Regions from separate parts of the Mesorhizobium calcicola genome, predicted to be linked through region 2. Evidence: riboswitches for the same ligand, from Rfam matches in the RefSeq annotation. Region 2 holds a riboswitch; each other region holds the start of a gene.
The links. A riboswitch is a leader RNA that binds a small molecule or an ion and turns the genes downstream of it on or off. The one in region 2 is predicted to bind cobalamin.
Positions count from the first base shown of each region.

Region 1: it holds a riboswitch for cobalamin, as region 2 does, so the genes downstream of both, ACFSQT_RS30850 (DUF1636 family protein) here and ACFSQT_RS00370 (DUF1636 family protein) in region 2, are expected to answer to the same signal.
Region 3: it holds a riboswitch for cobalamin, as region 2 does, so the genes downstream of both, ACFSQT_RS31060 (CbtB domain-containing protein) here and ACFSQT_RS00370 (DUF1636 family protein) in region 2, are expected to answer to the same signal.

Region 1 covers NZ_JBHUGY010000055.1:36,181-39,449, reverse strand. The annotation lists gene ACFSQT_RS30860 (winged helix-turn-helix domain-containing protein) at 1-923, shown strand, start outside; gene ACFSQT_RS30855 (DUF6348 family protein) at 1,008-1,679, shown strand; cobalamin riboswitch at 1,739-1,944, shown strand; gene ACFSQT_RS30850 (DUF1636 family protein) at 1,984-2,412, shown strand; gene cobW (cobalamin biosynthesis protein CobW) at 2,415-3,269, shown strand, end outside.
Region 2 covers NZ_JBHUGY010000001.1:60,900-64,168, forward strand. The annotation lists gene ACFSQT_RS00365 (substrate-binding domain-containing protein) at 1-924, shown strand, start outside; cobalamin riboswitch at 1,163-1,369, shown strand; gene ACFSQT_RS00370 (DUF1636 family protein) at 1,394-1,867, shown strand; gene ACFSQT_RS00375 (ATP-binding cassette domain-containing protein) at 1,903-3,072, shown strand; gene ACFSQT_RS00380 (FecCD family ABC transporter permease) at 3,144-3,269, shown strand, end outside.
Region 3 covers NZ_JBHUGY010000055.1:81,014-84,282, reverse strand. The annotation lists gene cobU (bifunctional adenosylcobinamide kinase/adenosylcobinamide-phosphate guanylyltransferase) at 1-259, opposite strand, end outside; gene ACFSQT_RS31065 (CbtA family protein) at 252-1,055, opposite strand; gene ACFSQT_RS31060 (CbtB domain-containing protein) at 1,071-1,250, opposite strand; cobalamin riboswitch at 1,287-1,485, opposite strand; gene ACFSQT_RS31055 (aromatic ring-hydroxylating oxygenase subunit alpha) at 1,626-2,804, shown strand; gene ACFSQT_RS31050 (MFS transporter) at 2,808-3,269, opposite strand, start outside.

The DNA.
Region 1 (3,269 bases), on a different contig from region 2:
AAGCCTCCTTCCTGCCGGTCGAGACATACCCGCTCATGCGCTGGCGTATGCAACGGGCCGAAAACGGCGACGAAATGTATCTCGGCCTCGCCAAATGGGGCCGCGAGCACGCCGCCTATATCGAGGAAATCTATAGGGAAGTCGCCGAGCGCGGTCCGATCGCCGCTTCCGCGCTCGAAGGCCAGAAAGGCTCCGGCGGCTGGTGGGGCTGGAGCCATGCCAAGCACGCCTTCGAATGGCTGTTCTGGGCCGGGCGCATCACCACGGCGCACCGTCGCGGTTTCGAGCGGTTCTATGATTTGCCGGAGCGCGTGCTGCCGCAGGCGATCCTCGATCTGCCGATGCCCGCCGCCGAGGACGCGCACCGCGAATTGCTGCGCATCTCGGCCCGCGCCCACGGCGTGGCGACGTCAGGAGATCTGCGCGACTATTTCCGCCTGTCGCCCGCCGACATGAAGGGCCGGCTGGAGGAACTGGTTGAAACAGGCGAGTTGTTGCCGGTGCGCGTCGAAGGCTGGGACAAGCGGGCTTATCTTCACAAAGACGCGCGCCTGCCACGAAAGATCGAGGCCCGTGCCCTGCTGGCGCCGTTCGATCCCGTCGTCTTCGAGCGGTCACGCACCGAGCGGCTGTTCGATTTCCACTACCGCATCGAGATCTACACCCCTGCCGAAAAGCGCCAATACGGCTACTACGTCCTGCCGTTCCTGCTCGGCGACAGGATCGTGGCACGCGTCGACCTCAAGGCCGACCGGCCCGCTGGAGTGTTACGCGTCCACGCCGCCTACGCCGAACCCGGCGCGCCGCCTGAGACCGCCGCAGAACTCCTCGAGGAACTGAAGCAGATGCAGGGCTGGCTTGGCCTTGAGCGAATGGAAGTGACGCCGGCTGGGGATTTGGGGCCAGCGCTAGCAATTCGGTAACATGGCCAACCGCAGTAACTTCTGCCATAGACGCTTCAACAAGCTTGATAGGTTTTGCAATGGCGTTCGCACAAAGTGCTGGACATGATCCATGGTGCGCTGATTGCACATGGAATGGATGCAATACGTAGAGAACAAGACGTTACGCTCCAGTCGAGGCAACTTCGTTTTGAGGCTGAGATTTTCGAGACGGGCACTAGCGGTAGGCTGGTTCTCGAAATCTACATCTTCTCTCCGCTGCTTGACGTTCAGCCGGTCATTGAATCCTTCGCTGGCTTCGGTGACACACGCGAAGAAGAATTGAATCAGGCGTTTGAAAAATTTCTCCGAGGGGTTTTCCATGTAGCCATTGAGGGACTGGCTGATCATGTCTGCGACAACATGCAGGCCGAGGTAGAAATTTGGCAGCAGACTATTCCCAGCTGGAAGATCTGGCGAAAAAATGCCCCCTGGAAGATCTATGGCGGACCGGTCATCTCCCAGGCCACAACCGAGCTTTGCTCGCTGAACCGGGGTTATCCAGCATTCTATGCCAAGCTGGAAAAGCTGTTCACGGCTTCCGCGTCCCCTGGCAGTCATTTTGTACGTACCTTTGTGGCAGGCTTGAAAGGCGAGCCAATTAGTGTCGAGGTCCTTCTCGACAACGCGGTTTGGCAAGAAGGACAGGATCTGGCCCGCAACCATGACTGGGATTATGGCGATGGCTATCAAGCAATCCGTCAAGTTATCCTGGCTCTGCCGGTTGGCGGCTCGTGAGAGCCTTGGGCCGACATCGCCATGTCGTAGCCGTGCGTTGACACAACTCCCCGCAAAAGCCTAAATCCGGTACAGATGGTCCTCTGCCAGCAACGGCAGGGGCTAAGAGGGAATGCGGTGCGGGACAAAAATCCCAAATCCGCGGCTGTCCCCGCAACTGTAAGCGAAGAGCCAAGGCCGAAAGCCACTGGGGCGTTCCCGGGAAGGCGGCTACCCAAGGCGATGACTCGCGAGCCAGGAGACCTGCCGTCTGCGACATTAGAATCCGATCGCCCGGCGGGTTTCCGGGCAAGGAGCCCGATTTTTGGATCATAACGGCAGTATTTCGGCTGGTGCAGCGGATGTTTCGTCCGCCGATGGCGATGCGTTGTCCGGCGTCACCGTCATCGTCTGCGCCTCCTGCCGCGACGAGACCGGCTCCGACGGCCACCCGCGTGCCGGGGAACTGCTCGCCGACGACACGCGCCGCGCCGCGGCGGAGGAAGCGATCCGGGTCCGCACTGTCGAATGCCTCGGCAACTGCAAGCGCCGCCTCAGCGCAGCGATCCTGCGCGACGGCTGCTGGAGCTATGTCTTCGGCGATCTGACCGCGACCAGCGGCGCCGACCTCGTCACCGGCGCCAAACTCTTCGCCACCTCCACCGACGGACTGATCCCATGGCGCGGTCGTCCCGATAGCCTCAAGCGCGGCCTCGTTGCCCGCATCCCTCCCCTCGACCTGTTGAAGGACTGATCATGACTGCCTCCGTCTCCCGCGTCCCTTGCACCGTCGTCACCGGCTTCCTCGGCGCAGGCAAGACGACGCTGGTCCGCCATCTCCTGGAAAACGCCGGCGGCAAGCGCATCGCGATCATCGTCAATGAATTCGGCGACATCGGCATCGACGGCGAAATCCTGAAGAGCTGCGGCATCGACACCTGCCCGGAGGAAAACATCGTCGAACTGGCCAATGGCTGCATCTGCTGCACCGTTGCCGACGATTTCGTGCCGGCGCTCGACCAGATCCTGTCGCTGGTGCCGAAAGTCGACCATATCCTGATCGAGACTTCGGGCCTGGCGCTGCCCAAGCCGCTGGTCCAGGCTTTCCAGTGGCCGACGGTGAAAAGCCGCGTGACGGTCGATGGCGTCATCGCCGTGGTCGATGGACCGGCGCTGGCCGAAGGCCGTGTCGCCAACGACATGGACGCACTCCAGGCACAGCGCGCGCAGGACGAGACGCTCGATCACGACGATCCGGTCGAGGAAGTCTTCGAGGATCAGATCGCCTGCGCCGACCTGATCATCCTGTCGAAGAGCGACCTGATGGACGCCGCCGGCTCGATCCGCGCCAACGCCATCATCAACGAGCACATCTCCCGCGCGGTAAAGATCGTGCCGACCTCGCAAGGCAAGGTCGACCCATCGGTGCTGCTCGGCCTCGGCCTCGCCGTGGAAGACGACATCGAAAACCGCAAAACCCACCATGACGACGAGCTCGACCACGAGCATGATGACTTTGACTCCTTCGTCATCGACATCCCATCGATCGCCAACCCTGATGAGCTGGCAAAACGCGTCGCCACCGCCGCCGAGGAAGAAAATGTGCTGCGC
Region 2 (3,269 bases):
TGCATCGCGGGAGCCGCCCAGGCTGCCGACCCGATGGTCAAGGCCTGCGCCAAGGACGGCCAGTTCATCATCGGCTTTTCGCAAGCCAACAATGCCGAACCCTATCGCCAGCACGTCAATGACGAGTTGACCGCGGCGGCCAAGGAAGTGCCGGGCTTCACGCTGCAGATCGCCGACGGCGCCGGCAACGTCAACACGCAGACCTCGCAGGTCGACAATTTCATCACCCAGAAGGTCGATCTGCTGCTGATCTCGCCCTTCGAGGCGGCACCGCTGACGCCGGCGGTCAAACGCGCCATGGATGCCGGCATTCCGGTCATCGAACTCGATCGCAAGACGGTCGGCGATCCCGGCAAGGACTACACCGCTTTCATCGGCGGCGACAATTACAAGATCGCGCTCGAGGCGGGTAAATATACTGCCAAGACCCTGCTGCCCGATGGTGGCGAAGCAGCCGTACTCGAAGGACTGCCAAGCTCTACGCCCGCAGTCGAACGGCTGAACGGCTTCAAGGATGGCGTCAAGGAGAATGCCAAGATCCAGGTCGTCGCCGAGCAGGCCGCCGACTGGGTGCCGGACAAAGCCCAGACCGCCTTTTCGGCTATGCTGCAGGCGCACCCCGACATCAAGGTGCTTTATGCCTCGAACGACATGATGGCGGCCGGCGCGCTGCTAGCCGCCAAGGGCGCCGGCAAGGACGTCAAGATCATCGGCACAGATGGCTTGCCAGGCCCGGCCGGTGGCATCGAGGCGGTGGCGAAAGGCGACTGGGCGGCGACCTTCACCTATCCAACTGGCGCCAAGGAAGCGATCGAGATGTCGAAGAAGATTCTGCTCGATTGTGCGACCTCGGTGGATTCGACGGTCACAGTCGACACCACCGCGATCACGCCCGAGAACGCCAAACAGCTCTCCGGCAAGTAAGCTCAGATTGTCCGATCCAGGGCGGGGTTCCAGACCCCGCCCTGCGCGCGTTCGCAACCCTCACCGGCAAGTCGAAATGATCACGACAGACAGCGACATGATGTATCTCTCTAAGAGTTCTGTTATTACATAACAAGAGGGCGTTGCATATGCGCGTTTTCTGACGAGGCCGCCGGCTCCTGCTTCGACGGTAGCAGGTCTGGTCGAAAAAGAATCGTTGCGACCCGATCGACGGAAATCTACGGTGGCCGGTGATGGTCCCCAAGCTGAAAGGCAAGGGGTGAAAAGGGAACACGGTGAGGCCTGTTCGGGTCGAAGCCGTGGCTGCCCCCGCAACTGTAAGCGGCGAGCAAAATCCACAAATGCCACTGGCCGGCAAGGCTGGGAAGGCAGGATGGCGCAACGACCCGCGAGCCAGGAGACCTGCCATCAGCATGAGTTAACCGGACGGGGTGTGCCGGGAGGAGACATGGACATCGGTCTTGTCGGCCGATTCGCCAGCTTCCTTCCGTCGCCAGTTTTGGAAAGTGACGGAAAGTTGGACGGCGACACCGATCGTATTCACCGCATCATTGTCTGCACGCTTTGCCGCGACGTTCCGACAGGGATCAGGTCGGGTGAAAGCCTGTGCGCCGATTTGCGTTCCCGGCTCTCGGCCCACCATGAACCCGCGGCGGCGCATGGCTTCACTGTCGAGGGCGTGGCTTGCATGGCCGGCTGCGCGCGGCCCTTGACGGTGGCCTTCCAGGCATCGGGCAAGGCCGCCTATCTCTTCGGCTCTATCGATGCGCAGGCCGATGTCGGCGATCTCGTGCGATTTGCCAGACTCCATGCTTCGCTCGCCGATGGCTGGTGCAATTCGGGACAGCGTCCGGCGGGCTTGGCCGGCAAGACGCTGGCGCGCATCCCGGGTCCGGGCGATCCGGCGGGCAACTGCCGATAACAGCGCCGGTTCTCGAAGCGCGTGACCTGAGCGCCGTGGCGAATGGCCGAGATCTGGTCCATGAGGTCAGCCTCTCGGTGGCCGTGGGTGATCGCCTTGCCATCATCGGTCCCAACGGCGCCGGCAAGACGACGCTGCTGCGCATGCTGTCGGGCATGCTGCGGCCAAGTTCCGGGGAGGTGAAGCTTGGCGGGCGCCGGCTGGAGAGGATTTCGGCCGCCGAGCGGGCGCTGCATATCGCCGTGGTCGGTCAGACCGACCAGCCCGATCCGCGGCTGGCGGTGATCGACTATGTCGAGCTTGGCCGGGTTCCGCACGCCGGCCGCAGGCGCAGGAGCGACGAACGCGATATTGTCGTCGACGCACTGCGCAGGACCGGTCTGCTGCCGCTGCTTGGGCGAACCATCGGTTCGTTGTCGGGAGGTGAGCGCCAGCGTGCCCAGCTGGCGCGCGCCATCGCGCAGGAGCCGAGGATCCTGTTCCTCGACGAGCCGACCAATCATCTCGACCCGCGCGCTCGCGGCGAACTGCTCGAACTCGTGGCCGGCTTCGGCATGACCGTGATCGCGGTGCTGCACGATCTTGCCCTGGTGGCACCCTTCGCCACCAGGGTCGCGGTGATGAACAATGCCCGCCTGCAAGCGTTCGCCGCGCCGCGCGAAGCGCTGACCCAACAGCTGATCCACCAGATTTTCGGCGTCGACGTCTTTCGTTTGCGCCATCCGACCGAAGACCGCGAATTGACGGTGTTCGAGGTTCCGAACCGCGCCGCGCCGCCATCCTGGAAGACTGAGCTCGCAGACATCACCGTCAAGGTCGGCGACCGCAAGGGCACGCGGGTGTTCCTCTATGATTCCGGCGAGGACAAGCCGTTCACCGCGGGCAGGTTCGCCATTCCGAGCGCCATGATATCAGCCGCCGGCGGCGACAACATCATGGCCGACATGGACACCAGCTGGGGCAATACGGATTGGGAAACCGTGGCGTCGCGCAATCCGCAATTCCTCATCCTGCTCGATTACCAGGACGGCGGCGGCTACAAGAAACTGCTCGACTTCCTGATAGCGCATCCGGCCATGAAAGAAACGGACGCCGTCAAGAACGAGCGTTTCGTCGCCCTGCGCTATGCCGAGCTGACGCCTGGACCCGCCAACATCGAAGCCATCGACAAGATCGCCAAGGCGATGCATCCGGAAGCGTTTTGACGCATGTCGCCCAAAAGTGCGCAGCGGTTTTGGGGCAACGACCTGCATGAAAAGGTCCTGAAGTGCGTCGCATGAGTCCAGATGAATGCGACGCACTTCCAGGCTTGCGACATAAGACATTCGCACTGGCCATGATGCTGGGAGCGGCGGCGATCGCCGCTCTCGCCTTGCTGTCGATCGCCTATGGCTCGACGCTG
Region 3 (3,269 bases), on a different contig from region 2:
AGTCGACGAGCACCGGCTGGTTGTCGGGCAAGGCCTCAAGCGCGCCGGCGAGATCAAGCGGTGCGTCGATGGTCGCCCAGCCTTCACCGCGCCGCGAGCGGTGCAACGCGATGCGCTCACGCATCTCGTCATCATAGGCTTGCGCCGTGGCGAAATAGGTCCATGGCGGCGGCAAGGCCGTCGCCAGGGCTTCGGCATGCGCGCTCTTGCCGGAGCGCGCACCGCCGATGATGAAGGTCAGCTTGCTTCGATCAGGCAAAGCTGTCGCGCAGGCTGGTCGCGGTGCCGGTGAAGCGGCCGCGCACCACGCCGACGACCGCTCCGAGCACCAGCCAGAACACCAGATTGGTCACCGTCACCGCCACCACGAACTGATGGTGCAGGCCTTCCGGGATCGGCGTCTCGAAACTGTCGGGCTGCGGTGCGCCGACGATATGCGGCGCCACGATCAGCAGGACCGCAAGGATCGCAAGCGGCAGCGACTTGCGGAACGCGATCAGGCCGAGACCCGCCGCGGTCGCCGCCACGGTTGCCCACCACCAGATCTGGCGCTGCGTGAGATCGGCCGCCGGCATGGCCGGCAATTCCGGTGGCAGGCCGAGGCCAGGCGCCAGCGTGAAGACGGCAAAGCCGGCCAGGCCCCAAAACACGCCCTGGCGCCAATTGCCGATGCCGCCGGCGAATTCCGAAACCGCGACCAGGACAAGCGCGAAACCGATGCCGGTGACGATGTTGGCAACCACGCTCAAGGCGAAACGCTCGAAACCGTCAGCCGGCGCCCAGCCTTCGTCTTCCGCTGCCGGAACGGCTGCTTGCGCCGGCGCCGGGGCGGCTGAGCTCATGACGTTCCCCGCCGGAGCGGCTGTGGTCATGGCATTGGTATCCGTTGCGGCCGGAGCGGCATGGTCATGGTGATGGCCGCCGCCGGCCTGTTCGTAGACTTCCGCCTTGAGGATCAAAGGCACGGTTGCAAAGGCCTGCATGCAGGCGAGAACGACGCCGGCCACGAGCCCTGCGATCGCCGCGATGAACACGACGTTGCGAAACAGGTTCATGATGTCAAATCCTCGTCAGTGGCAGGGAAATGCCATCGAATGGCGATAGTCGTGAGCCGCATTGTGGACCGCATCGATATGCGAGAAGCCGACAAAGCCGACGACGAAGATGCCGAGCAGCGCGACGAGTGCAAGCTGCATGAAGCGCGACTGCGAGGAGACGGAGGCGCCGAGGGAGACGGAAGCGGTAGTCATGTCTTGTCCTTTCGCCCTCCACCCGAGGGCATCGAAGTCAGTTTCCTGTCGCCGGCAGGTCTCCTGGCTCGCGGATCAGCGCCCTTCCCCACCTTCCCGAAGAAAAAACCTTCAGTGGCATATGGAGAGGACTACCGCACACAGTTGCGGGGGCAGCCACGGCATTGGGCAAGACGTTCGCCCGCACCGCATTCCCTCTTGGCTCCAAAACGGAACCGACGACAGCGCGACTATAAGGAAAATCGCCGTGCGCGGCAAACCAAATTCCGCCGACAACCAGCGCGATTGCGCCATGCGGATAAATCGGTTCTCCGGCACGACAATTGACAATTCCCGTGGTCGGGTGTCGGCTGGCGTCGTCACAGGAAGCCAGCCATGCAGCCCATCGCCGGCGAGCGCGATCGCTATAACGGCCTGACCCGGGCCGAATCGACGCTGCCGTCCTCCGCCTATTGGGACATCGAAACCTATCAGCGCGACCTCGACGCCATCTGGTACAGAAGCTGGCTGCTCGTCTGCCGCGAGGCCGATCTTGCGCAGCCGCTTTCTTTCCGCACCTTCCGCATCGGCACGCAGGAAATCGTCGTGCTGCGCGACGAGACCGGTGAACTGCGCGCCTTCCATAACACCTGCCGCCATCGCGGTTCGCAGCTTTGCCAGGAAAGTGAGGGCCGGCTGAAGGCACGGCTGATCACTTGCCCGTATCATGCCTGGTCCTACTCGCTGCGTGGCGAGCTTGTGCGCGTTCCGTCGAAAGCGCTGCCGGACGGCTTCGACAAGGCGGATCACCCGCTTTATCGCGTAGCGCTGTCGGTGTGGCGCGGCTTTGTCTTCGTCAATCTGCAAGAGGACGCCGCCGGCTCGGCGGAAACATCCTTCGATCCGGCGTCAGGTGGTCTCGCCAACTGGCCGCTGGAAACGCTGGTGACCGGCCACGTGCTGCGCAAGGTGATGAACTGCAACTGGAAGATCTTCTGGGAAAACTTCAACGAATGCCTGCATTGTCCGGGCGTCCACAAGGACCTGTCGCGGCTGGTGCCGATCTATGGCCGCGGCCTGATGGGTCGCCATGACGATCCGGAATGGTCCCGCCACGCCGACAATGACGCGCCGGAATTTTCCGGCGGCCTGCGCGCCGGCGCGCAGACATGGTCACGCGACGGCCAGGCGCACGGGGGGCCGGTCTTTGGCGGCCTGACACCTGCCGAGCGCGCCGCCGGCCAGACCTACGCCACCAACCTGCCCTCGATGTTCGTCGTCGGCCATGTCGACTATGTCAGAACCGTGCGGCTGGTGCCGCTCGGCCCCGAGCAGACCGAGCTTGTCGCCGAATGGTTGTTTGCCCCCGAGGCGCTCGATGCAACCGATATCGACAACATCGTCGCCTTCGGCAAACAGGTGCTGGAGGAGGATGCCGCAGTCTGCGAGGTCAACCAGAAAGGCCTGCGCTCGATGCGCCACGTGGCCGGTGTGCTGATGCCCGAGGAATACGACCTGTTCCGCTTCCACAACTGGGTCCGTGAACGGCACGCGGCAGTTTCGCCCAAGCCCTGAAGGTCACAGCGACTTCGGCAGATACCGCCAGGTCACGAAGCCGCAAACCGCCGCCAGCAGGCCGAGCGTGACGAACACCGACCCCAGCCCGAAAAACGCCAGCACCACCGAATAGACCAGCGGCGGCGTCAGCTCGGAAAAGTCGAGATAGGTGCGGTACACCGCCGCCATCTGCGACCTTTCATAGGAGCGCACCGAGCGCATGAAGGCGGTCGAGCCCAGGGCGTCCAGCGCAATGGTGAAGAAGGCGCCGCAGAGCAGCAAGCCACCGGTCAGCAGCGGCACGGTTTCGCCGACCGCACCCGCCGCCAAAAGCATGGCCGACATGGCGAAATAGGCAAATGTCATGGTTCGCCGGCCACCAAAGCGCTTGCCCGCCTTGCCCCAGAAGATGGCCATGAACAGCAGCGCGTTGCCGGCCGACACCAAAAGGCCGCCGGCCAGCTTGCCCTCGCCGGTGATCAC